One region of the Alishewanella sp. BS5-314 genome, then DNA from elsewhere that is predicted to be linked to it. Evidence: riboswitches for the same ligand, from Rfam matches in the RefSeq annotation. Region 1 holds a riboswitch; the other holds the start of a gene.
What was found. Region 1 has a riboswitch for cyclic di-GMP ahead of H1D31_RS07780 (DUF3718 domain-containing protein). Riboswitches for the same ligand answer to the same signal wherever they lie in the genome.
Positions count from the first base shown of each region.

Region 2: linked by a shared signal. The riboswitch ahead of H1D31_RS02970 (OmpA family protein) and the one ahead of H1D31_RS07780 (DUF3718 domain-containing protein) in region 1 are both predicted to bind cyclic di-GMP.

Region 1 covers NZ_JACEHJ010000002.1:694,429-701,419, reverse strand. The annotation lists gene H1D31_RS07795 (cory-CC-star protein) at 1-283, shown strand, start outside; gene H1D31_RS07800 (carbon starvation protein A) at 1-2, shown strand, start outside; gene H1D31_RS07790 (ArsA family ATPase) at 274-1,281, shown strand; gene H1D31_RS07785 (DUF3667 domain-containing protein) at 1,289-2,203, opposite strand; cyclic di-GMP riboswitch class I at 2,359-2,442, shown strand; gene H1D31_RS07780 (DUF3718 domain-containing protein) at 2,549-2,920, shown strand; gene H1D31_RS07775 (amidohydrolase family protein) at 3,084-6,251, shown strand; gene H1D31_RS07770 (fluoride efflux transporter FluC) at 6,299-6,682, opposite strand; gene H1D31_RS07765 (fluoride efflux transporter FluC) at 6,676-6,991, opposite strand, start outside.
Region 2 covers NZ_JACEHJ010000001.1:642,868-649,858, forward strand. The annotation lists gene fliF (flagellar basal-body MS-ring/collar protein FliF) at 1-677, opposite strand, end outside; gene H1D31_RS02960 (flagellar hook-basal body complex protein FliE) at 691-1,008, opposite strand; gene H1D31_RS02965 (sigma-54 dependent transcriptional regulator) at 1,025-2,347, opposite strand; gene H1D31_RS02970 (OmpA family protein) at 2,356-3,171, opposite strand; cyclic di-GMP riboswitch class I at 3,307-3,393, opposite strand; gene flhA (flagellar biosynthesis protein FlhA) at 3,567-5,639, opposite strand; gene flhB (flagellar biosynthesis protein FlhB) at 5,636-6,790, opposite strand; gene fliR (flagellar biosynthetic protein FliR) at 6,794-6,991, opposite strand, start outside.

The DNA of each region.
Region 1 (6,991 bases):
GAAACTGGATTTAAAGCTGGACAACCTTAAGGCCTGGTTCCGCCAGGCCAACTTCTACGTCGAGGAGGTTTACAATGCCCCCTACCGCTCGGCGATCGCCCGGGTGCAGCGGGAGCAGGATGACCTCTTTATGCTGCTGATCTTCTCTGAAATGATGGGTGTGCCCAACCCAGCCAGTTATTACACGCTGGAGCTGCAACCTTTGTTATTGGAGCGCTTCCATGACTGGCATCTGCGGATGGGTATGGAACACTCGCCACTGGATAATTTTAAATGCTGTTAACCGATAAAAAAGTCCTGCTGGTCGGCGGTAAAGGTGGGGTTGGCAAAACCACGGTATCCTCTGCGCTGGCCGTATTGGCCAGTGAACGTGGCAAAAAGGTATTGTTGGTCTCGACCGATCCGGCGCATAGCCTGGCCGATGCCTTCGGCCGCGAGCCTTTTGGTGACCACATCACCCGCCTGGCTCCTAATTTGGATGGCCTGGAACTGGACCCGGATCGGGAAGTCGAGCAACATCTGGCGAAAGTGACTGCGCAGTTAAAGCGCTTTACCCGGCCAGAGATGTTTAGCGAGATTGAGCGACAGATGCGGCTTACCCGTCAATCGCCCGGCGCACAGGAAGCGGCAATGCTGGAGCGGATTGCGCATACTATTGAGCTTGGTCTGACCGACTATGATTTAGTGATCTTTGATACAGCCCCAACCGGCCACACACTCAGATTACTTAGCTTACCCGAAGCCATGGCAGCCTGGACTCAGGGTTTGCTGAATGCCAATCAGCGCTCCGCCAAGCTGGGCGAAGTGCTGGGGCATCTGACACCGAAAGGCGGGCGCGATATTACCAATCCACTGGCCGATCCGGCTGAACATGCCACGGCCGGCATGGATGAACGTAATAAAGCCATTACCGAAACCTTATTAAGCCGGCAACGTCTGTTACAACGCACCCGCGAATTGCTGCTGGATAAGCAACGTAGTGCATTACTCTTCGTATTAACGCCGGAAAAATTGCCTATTCTGGAGACTAGCCGCGCAGTAAAAACGCTGTTGGATGAAAAATTACCGCTGGCAGGTCTGGTGGTGAACCGCATCCTGCCAGCGCATGCTGATGGTGAGTTTCTGGCGCAGCGTCGTTTACAGGAACAGCAGCATCTGGCGCAAATCGAGCAACAATTTAGTCAGTTACGCCGTTATAAAGTGCCGTTACAAGCCACCGATATTCAGGGTATTGACGCCTTAAGCCGCATGGCCACCCTACTGGCAGCTGCTGGGCTTTGACTATAATTCAGGCCCATAACACACTTAATACCAGCAGGCTGATAAAACCAAGCAGCGCCATACTGTTATAGATGGTAATTGTCAGAACATATTTCAGCAGGGTTTTGGCCCAGCCCTGCTGATAGTAGATCTTTTGGAACAAAAACAAATACAGCGGGATCCAGCACAGTAACAACCAGATCAGCTTGTTACAGATTGTCGTTAACAAGGCCCAGCTGCTATAGTCAGCGGCCAGTTGTAACAAGACTATTGCCGCCAGCATATGCAAAATAAAGCTATGGCTGTGTAAGGCGACAATCAGGTGCTCCATATAAAAGCGACCGGAACGCCAGTAAAGCAGCTTTAGCATTAACGCAAACAACGGCAAGAACAACAGCATCATCTGCGGTGCTAATGAAAAAAACTTATTAATCGCCAGCTTAGGCTGATTGGCCAGTTGTTGCATCTTTTCGTTATAGGCTTGCTGTTGCGCTAACGTCAGAAACGGCAGACGGAATAGTTCCAAATCATGGTCTTCCTGCCAAACACCCTGCTCTACCAGCTGTTGTTTAACGTCAGTCATCACCTGTTGTTGCTGAGCCACACTCTGTGCATCTTGCGGCTGGTTTACCACCACACTGTTGGAAAATAACGATGAAAACAGCAGAAAGGTCAGCACTGATGTAAATAAATACAGCCGCAGCGGTGGCACATAGGGTACCCGGTGGCCATTTAAATAACGCTTACTCAGATAGCCGGGCCAGAACCACAGTGGCAATAAGGTTCGCCACAACCGGCTATCCCAGTTACTGAACTCACCAAAAAACTCAGTAAGTACCCCGCTCAAATTGCGGATATAACTCTTTTTTTCCTGGCCACAGTGGTGGCAAAACGCCCCCAGCAAAGGTTGCGCGCAGTTATCACAACGTCCTTGTTCCGGCATAATTTCAGCAACATTAATGAAAAATTGAACAGCAGCTTAGCGTAAATCACTTTTAGATCACAAGCTTCCGCGACTTTATCGCAATTAGCACACCGTTCAGCGTGTTTGGCGTTAAACTTTTCTTGCGTATAATTTCAGCATTCCTTAAAATGCGCCCCAACGAAAGGCACGGCATCCGAAAGGGTGTGCACGCAAAGCTGCGGATCTAAGGGGAAACCTACGATAGCCGGGCTGCCATGACCGAAACTGGTCTGATATGCTGCGACTCCAGATGTCGATTGTGTCTTTCGCTGGTATTAAAACTATACTTAAGCCTGATCGTAAGGTACAACCTAGGAGTTTGTTATGAAATGTAAACTGTTAACCCTTGCTGCTGCCATTGCTGCTACAGCTTTCGTCAGTTCTCCTGTTGCCGCAAACGATCAACTGGCACAGTCAATTTGTTCTTATGTTGCCGCTGATAACCGCAACGCCCTGCGTAAAACCCTGTCTGATAACCGTTTACGTCTGAGCAACGTTTACTCAGGTATTCAGTGCGACGGTTTAACCTTAGTTCGTTTCGCGATTAAAAGCGGTGCTAACGATACCGCCGACTTTATTATCAAGCAGTTACCTGGTAGTCAGGTTGCAGCCTCAGGCGATATCGAATGGGCGCAAAGTAATGGCTTTGGTAGCTCACCGGTAATCGAGTCTCTGCAAGCCCGTGCTGGCGGCTAAGTCTGGCATCTTGCTTAAATAACGGCACCTTGGGTGCCGTTTTTATTTCTGTCCCTCCAGACGATACTTTTGCCGCATCACCCACCCCGCTACCTTAACTTTATGATCGCTTTATGCCACTCTGCTATTCTCGTTAACAGAATAATAAGATTAAGGATCAGCCATGCTTTATTTTAAGCCCAGCCTGCTGGCACTCGCCCTGGCCAGTTTACCGTTACAGGCCGACACCCCGGCCACCGAGTGGCAGGTTAATGCGCCGCAGGGAGAATTTAGCCAGGTTGATATTCAGGTCCAGCAAGGTAGCTGGATGAATGTCAGTGTAAGCCCGGATGGTAAAACCATCGTTTTTGATTTGCTGGGTGACATCTATAGCATGCCGATCAGCGGCGGAGCCGCGACTGCCCTGACCAATGATATCGCCTGGAATATGCAGCCGGTATTTAGTCCGGATGGCAAATATATTGCCTTTACCTCTGATCGCGATGGCGGCGACAATATTTGGATTATGCGCCCCGATGGCAGCGAACCCAGAGCCGTCACCAAAGAAAGCTTTCGTCTGTTAAATAGTCCAGCCTGGAGTCCGGACGGTCAGTTTATTGTCGCCCGTAAGCACTTTACTGCCAGCCGCTCCCTGGGAGCCGGTGAAGTCTGGCAATACCATATCAGTGGTGGCAACGGTGTGATGCTGACAGAGCGGCCGAACGATCAGAAAGATCTTGGCGAACCGGCGTTTTCACCTGATGGCCAATATATCTATTTTTCGCAGGACGATACGCCGGGTAAAACCTTTCATTACAGTCAGGATTCAGAAAGCGGTATCTATGCTATTAAGCGCTTTGAGCGCGCAACCGGCAATATTGAGGTATTACTGGCCGGTGCTGGTGGTGCCATTCGTCCGACCCCATCTCCGGACGGTAAATATCTGGCCTATATCCGGCGGGTCGATTTCCAAAGTACCTTGTTTTTATATGATTTAACCAGTGGCGAGCATATTAAACTGTACGATGGTCTGGACCGTGATATGCAGGAAACCTGGGCTATTCACGGCGTTTACCCTACCCTAAGCTGGACACCCGATAATCAGCAGTTAGTGTTCTGGGCCGGTGGCGAGATTAAAACGCTGCGACTCAGCGATAAAAGCGTCAGCACTATTCCGTTTAGTGTCAATACCAGTAAACAGATCCAAACCGCGCTCAGAGTGAAACAGGATCTGGATCAGTCACAGTTTGATACTAAGATGTTGCGCTTTGTTCAGGTTTCACCGGATGGTAAACAAGCCGTCTTTACTGCTCTGGGCCATTTGTATATCACCGAACTTAACAATCCCAGACCGCGGCGTTTGACCCGGCAAACTACCGATTTTGAATTCTATCCGCAGTTCTCGCGCGATGGTCGTGAGCTGGTCTATGTCAGTTGGAATGATCAGACACAGGGTGCAGTCAATATTCTGAATTTACGCAATAACCGGGTGACCAAACTGACTACAGAGCCTGGTAAATTTATTGAACCTACCTTTAGTCCGGATGGGCGCACCGTGGTATACCGTAAAATTGGTGCCGGCAGCCTGCTGCCAAAACAATGGTCAATGAATACCGGTCTGTATAAAGTCAGTAGCCGTGGCGGCGAAGCTGAGCTGATTGCCCGCAATGGCCGCGCTCCGATGTTTGGCGCCGGTAATGACAAGGTCTATGCGATGGACTTTGGCAGCGCCCCCAGACTGATCAGTATTGATTTGACCAAACATACGCAACAAACCCTGTACAGTGTCAAGTTTGGTACCGAATTTAAGCTGTCGCCGGATGGTAAATATCTGGCTTTTGCCGATCGCTTTAAAGTCTTTGTCACCCCCTTTGTCGAACGCGGCCGGCCAATTGAAATTGCCGCCAACGATAAGCAATTTCCGGTTAAACAGCTGTCGGTGCGTGCCGGCGAGTACATTAGCTGGGCCGGTGATAGCAGCAGCCTGTACTGGAGCCTGGGGCCGGAGCTTTACCAGCAACAGGTCAGTGGCTTGTTCGATCTGTCTGCAGCGAAAAGCCCGGAGCCAAAAATCACCCAGTTAGGCTTTTCGGCGCCCGTTGACATCCCACGCGGTACCGTTGCCTTTGTCGGTGGTCAGGTTATCACCATGCAGGGTGACAAGGTATTACAGGATGCGGTGGTGCTGGTCAGCGATAACAAGATCAGCGCTGTCGGCAGCCGCGACGAGATCGCTATTCCCAAAGACGCCAGGGTGTTTGATATTAGCGGTAAAACCCTGATGCCCGGCCTGTTCGATGCCCACGCGCATGGCAGTCAGGGCGTGCAACAAATTACCCCGCAGCAAAACTGGCAAAACTATGCGGCTCTGACGTTCGGGGTGACCAGTATTCACGATCCGTCGAATGATACCCGCGAAATCTTTAGTGCCAGCGAGCTGCAGCGTAGTGGTCAGATTGTCGGACCACGGATTTTCTCCACCGGCACCATCCTCTACGGGGCCGAAGGTGCTGGCTATACTTCGCATATCGATAGTCTGGACGATGCCAGGTTTCACTTAACCCGGTTACATAAAGTGGGCGCCTTTAGCGTCAAGAGCTATAACCAGCCGCGGCGCAACCAACGGCAGCAGGTGATCCAGGCCGCGCGCGAGCTGAATATGATGGTCGTGCCGGAGGGCGGCTCTCTGATGCAGCATAACCTGACGATGATCGTGGATGGTCACACCACCATTGAACATGCGCTGCCGGCAGCCAGAGTGTATCAGGATATCAAGCAGCTGTGGCAGGCCAGCGGCACCGCCTATACCCCCACGCTGAACGTGGCCTATGGTGGCATCTGGGGTGAAAACTACTGGTATGACAAAACCGAGGTATGGAAACATCCCCGCCTGAGCCGCTATGTACCCATGGATCAATTAGCGCCCCGCAGTATGCGCCGGCCCACCGCTCCCGAGCATCACTACAATCACTTTAATGTGGTAAAAACAGCGAATGAGCTGAAGGAGGTTGGTGTTGTCGCGAATATCGGCGCCCATGGTCAGCGCGAAGGTCTGGGAGCGCACTGGGAGATTTGGATGTTTGCCCAGGGCGGCATGACCGCACTGGAAGCGCTGCGTACCGCCACCCTGAACCCGGCGATCACCTTTGGTATGGACCATCAGCTGGGCAGTATTGAAGTGGGTAAACTGGCTGATTTGATTGTGATTAATGGCGATCCGTTGCAGGATATCCGGGTCAGCGATCAGGTGATTTATACGATGGTCAATGGCCGGCTGTTCGACGCCGAAACTATGCATGAGATAGGCCTGCGTGAGCGGCAACGCCAACCGTTCTACTTTGAAGCGCGTTAATCAGGTTGACCGTGAGATAGCCGGTGGCAGCAATGCCGCCGGCGACCTTATTCTGGCCGCTGAGCCAGGCGCATCCCGAGATAACAACAGCAACAGCCGCCGATAACAGTCAGCAGCAGATAGCTGCCGGCTGCGCCGTAACTGGCGGCACTATATAGCTGCAACAGCTCGAAACTAAACAAGGAAAACGTGGTAAAACCACCACAAAAGCCGGTCAGCCAGAATTGTTGCTGCCAGGCTGGCATCGGATAACGACCACCGGGCTGACTGACGATCGCTAACCAGCCAATTAGCAAGGAGCCCAGCAAATTAACCATTAAGGTTGCAAAGGGCCATACTGTTACCCCGACCCAGGCGCCAAGACTAAGGCGACAGGCCGAACCCAAACCGGCTCCCAAGGCGACCGCCGCAGTATCTTTCAGCTTTACCATAACTGCCGCCCGCACCAGCTACCAAATAGCAACAGCAACAGGCCACCGCCGACGCTAATGCCAGGATAAAGCAGCGCCTGGCGCAAAGCACGGCTGCGCCATAAGATCACAGTTTGTAAACTTAACGAAGAGACAGTGGTAAAACTGCCCAGGGCCGCTAATGCCAGGATCTGCCATTGCGCCTGACTCAGCTGCTGCAGATCCTTACCGGCCCATAACAGGCCAAGCAGAAAGGCGCCACTCAGATTTACCACTAGGGTTGGCAGCGGGAACGGCTTGGTCCAATAAGCCGCAAGCAGATTGGATAAT
Region 2 (6,991 bases), on a different contig from region 1:
GATATCTGGGTACTTTGCAGTCCGGGCACACTGCCGGCGATCAGACTGACAATGGCTTCAACTTGCTGCGGTTTCAGGCTGTAACCAGGCGCCAGATCAACCATCACCGATGCCGCGGATTTTTCTTCCTGCCGGCCGACAAATAAATTGCGCTTGGGTACGGCCAGATGCACGCGCGCATTGCGGATCCCCTCCATGGTAATAATGGTGCGGGCCAGCTCGCCTTCCAGCGCATGCTGATACTGCATCGACTCCATAAACTGGCTGGTACCCATACTGACTTTGTCACCTAGAGTCGACAAGCCTTCTGGCATCGCCGCCTTAATCCCCCTTGCGGCCAGTAAGATCCTGGCATCTGCTAACCGGCTCTGCGGCACCAGGATATTGCCGGTATCGGTATCAATCCGAAATACCATCTTTTCCCGATCCAGAATCTCCAGAATACTGGCTTTATCGTAATGTTCCTGTTGTCCGTATAAGGGCACATAGTTTTTCGCCGAGGTCCAGAGGATCAGCACAATAGTCGCCGCGACCAGAGTGGCCAATAGCGCTATCACGGCCAGACTTTTGTCTTCGGTCTTTAACCAGTTAACCTTGCCGGATAGGTCAGCAAGCTTTTTTTTCAGTGCGCCGTCCGGTAGTGACGCCGGCAGCTTGGTTGCAAGTTCGCCTTTCATCTTTATCGTTTCCTTACAGCGACATGCGCATTACATCATCAATGCCGCTCAGTATCTTGTTGCGGATCTGCATCAGCATCGAGAAACTCAAGTCGGCCTTCTGACTGGCGACCATGGCACCCACTACGTCATCACTGCGTCCGGCATCAACCGCCGCCATCAGATCCGCAGCGATGTTCTGCTCAGTATTCACTGCCCGCACAACCTGTTTAAAATCCGCGGCCAGGCCGATTTGGTTATCTGCCGGCATCACTCTTTCACCGGCAGCCACCTGCTGCATCTGGGCCATAATGTTTAGTAAACTTTGTTGATTATTTACTGGCGAAACCATCTGTTATTCCCTTTAATCAGGCAAAAGCATCTAAATCCAGGCCATGCTCACGCATCGCGGCCAACTTGTAACGTAGCGCCCGGGTACTCATCCCCAACGCTTCCGCCGTTTTGGTACGGTGACCATTGTATTTATTCAATAAATCCAAAATGTAATCGAACTCAGCCTGCTTCTTACTTTGTTTAAGCAAGCCGGCACAAAAGCTGGCTGCCGGCAGATAGCAGGCCGGCAGATTAAGATCCTGTGGCTGGATTTCACTGCCTCTGGCCATCACCAAGGCGCGTTGCACGGTGTTCTCAAGTTCCCGCACATTACCCGGCCAGTTGTACTGCACCAGCAGATCGCGGGCAGCTTTACTCAGGGTATATTTGCCCTGTGCGTACTTTTGAATAAAAAATTCGGTTAACGGCAAGATATCGTCCCGCCGCTCACGCAGCGCCGGCCAGCTCAGTGGCAGAACATCAAGCCGGTAGAATAAATCTTCCCGGAACATGCCCTGCTGCACCTGGGTACGCAGATCTTTATTGCTGGCGGCAATAACCCGGATATCCAGCTTAATCCGCTGATTACTGCCAAGCCGCTCTAATTCGCGCTCCTGTAATACCCGCAGTAACTTCGCCTGCAGATTTAACGGCAACTCTGAAATCTCATCCAGCAGGATGGTGCCGCCATTTGCCGCCTCAAACTTACCCACTTGCTGCGCAACGGCGCCGGTGAAAGCCCCTTTGTTGTAACCAAACAACATGGCTTCCAGCATATTTTCAGGGATGGCGGCACAGTTCACGGCGACGAAGGGTTTAGCTGCGCGCTCAGATGCCTGATGGATAAACTGCGCCAGTTTTTCTTTGCCGGTTCCCGATTCGCCCAGGATTAGAACTGAGGCCTCCGTTTGCGCGGCACGGTTTGCCAGTTGCAGGATCTGCCGGCTTGACTGCGATACGGCGACAATGTCTGTCAACCCACGCTGCATCGCTCTGGCGTTGCGTAAAGTGGTCTTCAGTTGCGAAGCCATAAAGGGTTTAAGCAGATAATCGATAGCGCCATGCTGCAAACTCGCCGAGGCCAATTCGCTTTGTTCTTTTGTTACCAGACTGACAATATGAGCTGTCGGTAAGCGCCGGCTCAGCAACAGCACCAAATCAATTAAATCCATCTTGCCAAGATTACTGTCGGCGAAGATCACCAAAGGCTGATATGTATTACAGTAACTCAGCACCTCCTGGGCCTGATCGGTATGTAACAGCTGAAAACCTTCAGCGTTAATACAAGCTGCCATTTCCTGCGACGGGCTAAGCTGACTTAGCCAGAGTACGTAATCTTTATTCATCGATAATCTCATCTTGGTCCTTACCGGATCAGCCTGACAACGACACGGCGGTTGGGTTGATTGGCAGCCACCGGATAACGGTTACCATGAGCTCTGACTTCCAGCATGGCAGCTTTTACCCCCAGTTCGAGGAAGTATGCTGCGGCATCATCGGCACGTTCCCGGGATAACAAACGATCGGCCAGCTGATCTCCAGTATCATCAGCATGCCCATCAATCAAAATGCGTTGCACTGCCTTGTCATACTGCAGATAGCTGACGAGTTGTCGAAGTTGTGTTTGCTGCGCGCTGGACAGAGTGCGCTGCCCCCGCTGCATTTCCAGACTCAGGTCCCGGGCTTGCTGCCAGGTCAGCGGTGCCATCTTCGTCACACACTGCCGGAACCCATCCACCGCCTGGCGCCCTTCGATACTGGTCAGCGTTAACCGCACATCGGTATCGTCCGTCTGAAACTCGAACAGCAACCAATACCCCAGATGCAGTTGCTGCAACCATAGCAATGGTGCTTCACGAAATTCGATACGTTGCGCTGCAATTGCTGAGGCACTAAAAACGGTGCCGCCGCGGCGCAAAGCGGGTGCTTGCCAGTCGGCATCAATAACCTGTAACCGGGCAGAATTGACATGTAAATTCGGCTGTTCGAACTCAAACTGCAGGGTTAACGGCTCGGCCGGTGCGGTCATAAACTGCACCTGCCCCAAACCGGTGACCTGTTGTTGTAACTGACAGAAGAAAGGATCGGCAACAAGTACCCAACGCGCCTGTTCCGGCGGTTGCTGATAATGTGCGCTTAGAAGCGACAGGCTTGTTAGCCAATAAGCAAGATAAGATGTCAAATCGCTGTTCCCATCAACATGTTTAATAGACTAATACTTAGTTACTACACATATTAAAAGGAAACTGCACTTTTCAGGGGGGCGAACACCGGGCAAGCCGGGGGCGCTGACACTCATTACAGAATATCACTGAGTTAATGCAACCCCGCTATCATCCGCGTTATGCGTTTAGACCGGAGGCTTTGCGTCCTGCCCTTTCGGTGCAGTTTGCCTTTTAATTGTCTCTGTCAGGCTAGTTTCGTTTAAACAAAAACTGAACCCAAGCTGAATAACATTCAAAAAGATATCGGAATTCCGATAGCTTAGCAAGAAATTCCGGATGAAATTCTGATGACAAGACGGCGAATCACTCTTGGCTGACAGAATTTCAATGTTTAAAAACAAATACATAGGTGTTAGCCGAGTGCACCCAGCACATTTACCCTTACACTTTCCGGAATTTCGTTGTATGACAGCACCTGCAAGCCATTACGGGTAAAGGTTCTGGCATATCGTGCCAGCAGCGGGCGTAGCTGAGGCACCACCACCAGCACCGGTGTTACACCTGCTTGCAGCAACTGCTCTCTGACTAAGGGCATATTGCGCTGAAACTGGCTGAGCAGGTTTGGTGCCACCGGAAAACTGTCAAGTGCCACCTTCCCGGATTGCATCGCCTGATTCAGTGCACTTAACAGCGTATGTTCCAGCTTTTCGTCCAGACTGTATGCCGCTAACTCATCACGCTCACCGAGCAATGGTTGTACCAAGGCCTTTTGCAGCGCACAGCGCACATCGGAGGTCAGGAGGATCGGATCTTTCGTTACATCTGCACTGTCAATAAGGGCGCTGGCGATGGTCACCACGTCGCTGATACTGACCTGCTCGCGCAGCAGATTACGCATGACTTTCAGCTGTAAGTTAGCCGGTAGCGCCTTTTCCAACGCTTCCGCCAAACCGGGCGCAACCGCAGTCAGGCGCTTCTGAAACTGTTTGACATCCTCATAGCTGAACAGCTCTGCCAGATTATCTTTCACCACCTTACCAACGTGAGTGGCGATGACGGTTGCCAGATCAACCACCGAATATCCCAGATTCAGTGCTTTGGCCTTCTGTTGACCGTCGACCCACACCGCCTCCAGGCCGTAGGCCGGATCCCGGGTTAACTCACCGTCTAACTGGCCATAGGTGTCGCCGGTATTCAGCGCCAGCAGTTGTTGTGGCTGCAGGCGGGCACTGGCCTGCGTCACACCTGACAACTTGATCCGGTATTCCTGCGGGTTCAGTTGCAGATTATCTCTGACCCGAACCTCCGGTAGTAAATAACCGCATTGCTCTGACAAGGCTTTGCGCACGCCACGCAGGGTTTGGATCAGCTCCTCGCCCTGTGTTTTATCTGCCAGATACACCAGACGAAAGCCTAATTCGACCGCCAGCGTGTCGACATAGGGCAGATCGTCCCAGCTCAGTGTTTCTGCCGGTACGGCCAGGGTTTCGTTCAGCAGCTCGGCTTCGGCCACCTGCGGATGGATCCGGTTTTGCTGCAGGCGCCAGGCCACATAAAGTAGCGGCAGGCCAAAGCCGATAAAGGCCATGCCCGGCATGCCCGGTACCAACCCCAAGAGCACCATAATGCCACCGGCGGTAAAGAGTACCCGGGGGGACGCCAGTAACTGACGACCGACCTCATCCGACATTTCTCCTTCATCGTTCATCCGGGTAACGATAATGGCAGCAGCGACGGCAAGCAGCAAAGATGGCACCTGCGCCACCAAACCATCACCAATAGTCAGCAGCGCAAAACGCTGGAAGGCTTCAGCCATACCCAGGCCATGCTGGAACACCCCGATACTGATCCCGCCCAGCAGGTTAATGACCAGAATAATTAAGCCGGCTATGGCATCACCACGGACAAATTTAGAGGCACCATCCATCGAGCCGTAAAAATCCGCTTCCCGCGATACGGTCTGGCGTCGTTCCTTGGCCTGCTCTGGCCCAATCAAACCCGCATTCAGGTCGGCATCAATTGCCATCTGCTTACCGGGCAAAGCATCCAGCGTAAAGCGTGCCGCGACTTCTGAGATCCGTTCGCCACCTTTGGTGATCACCACAAAGTTGATAATCATCAGGATCACGAACACCACCATACCGACCACATAGTTGCCGCCGATCACCACTTCACCAAAGGCCTGGATCACCCGGCCCGCCACATCAGAGCCTTCATGGCCGTGCAGTAACACCACCCGGGTCGATGCAATATTCAGCGTCAGGCGCATCAGCGTCGCGACCAGCAGCACGGTCGGGAATACGGAAAAATCTAATGGCTTGCGGGTAGAAACGGCGACCAGTAGTACGATCACCGACAGCACTATGTTAAAGGTGAATAGCAAATCCAGCATCCAGGCGGGCAGTGGCAACACCACCATTGCCAGAATCGCCAGCAATAGCACCGGAATCGCCGTATAGGGCTGAGTTAAACTACGCCAATTCACGTTTTACTTCCTCTGTTAGCCTGCTGTTGCAGATGAGTTGGGATCTTAAGTTCAGGGATGGGCGCCGGTTGTTGCCCCCGTCCCTGCCGCCAGGCTCTGAGCTGCATCACATAAGTCAGAACATAGGCCACAGCGGTATAAAGAGCTTTAGGGATTTCCTGATCGACCCGGGTTGAGAAATACAGTGCCCGCGCCAGCGGCGGTAATTCCAGCACCGTCAGGCCGGAGCGCTCAGCAACCGCTTTGATCCGCAGCGCCATCTCATCAACGCCCTTGGCGACAACATAAGGCGCCTTTGCCTTCTGCTCACTGTATTTCAGGGCAACCGCAAAATGACTGGGATTCATCACCACCACATCGGCTTTGGGTACCCGATCTTCAATGCGTCGGTTAGCCAGCTGATATTGAATTTGTCGGATCCGGCTCTTTAATTCCGGACTACCATCGGCTGACTTACGCTCTTCCTTTACCTCCTGCCGGGTCATCTTTATCTTACTCAGTACCTTGTGTTGCTCATAAGGCACATCGATCGCAGCAACCAGCAGCAATAAGGTCACCGTCAGCATCAGACAGAGCGCCAGTAGCCCCAGGCCTTCGCTTAAGGCTTGTTGCAGGCTGACGCGCTGTAAAAACAGTAATTTCTGCCAGATATGACTTAAAAAGCCATACAGACAGCCGCCGAGTAACAACACCTTTAATACCGACTTTGCCAGCTCAACCAGGGCGTTCATACTAAAGATGCGGGCGATGCCTTTTAATGGATCCAGGTTACTGAACTTTGGCCTGACCAACTTGGCGGAGAAGTTAAAGCCACCGGGTAAAGAGCCGGCAATCCACATGGCCAGAAACAGTAATAACAAAAATGGCAACAAGGCCGTGAGCATCTGTAACAATGCGTCACCGATCGCCAGCGGCAGCAGTTTTTGATCTGCCAGCATCTGTTGGTCCAACTGAAAACTACGTTGCATCAGTAAAATAAAAAACTCATATAACAAGCCGGCAAACCACAAGATCCCGGCAACACCGAGCATCAGCAGGATGGCGGTATTTAACTCCTTCGAGCGTGCTAATTGCCCGTCTTCACGTGCTTTTTTCAGCCGCTTCTCGGAGGGCTGTTCGGTTTTTTCCTGTCCGCCGCTCTGCTCTGCCATCTGCTACCCCATCAGCTGTCGCATGCTGCTTAACACATGGCTGGCCAAGCCGGAGAAAGCACTGCCGGTTTGACTTAACGTCAGAAAAACCGCAACAAAACCCAGCAGTAACGTCATTGGGAAACCCAGCACGAACAGATTAAGTGACGGTGCCGAACGGCTGGCGACACCGAAAGTCAGATTCACCAATAGCATTGCCAG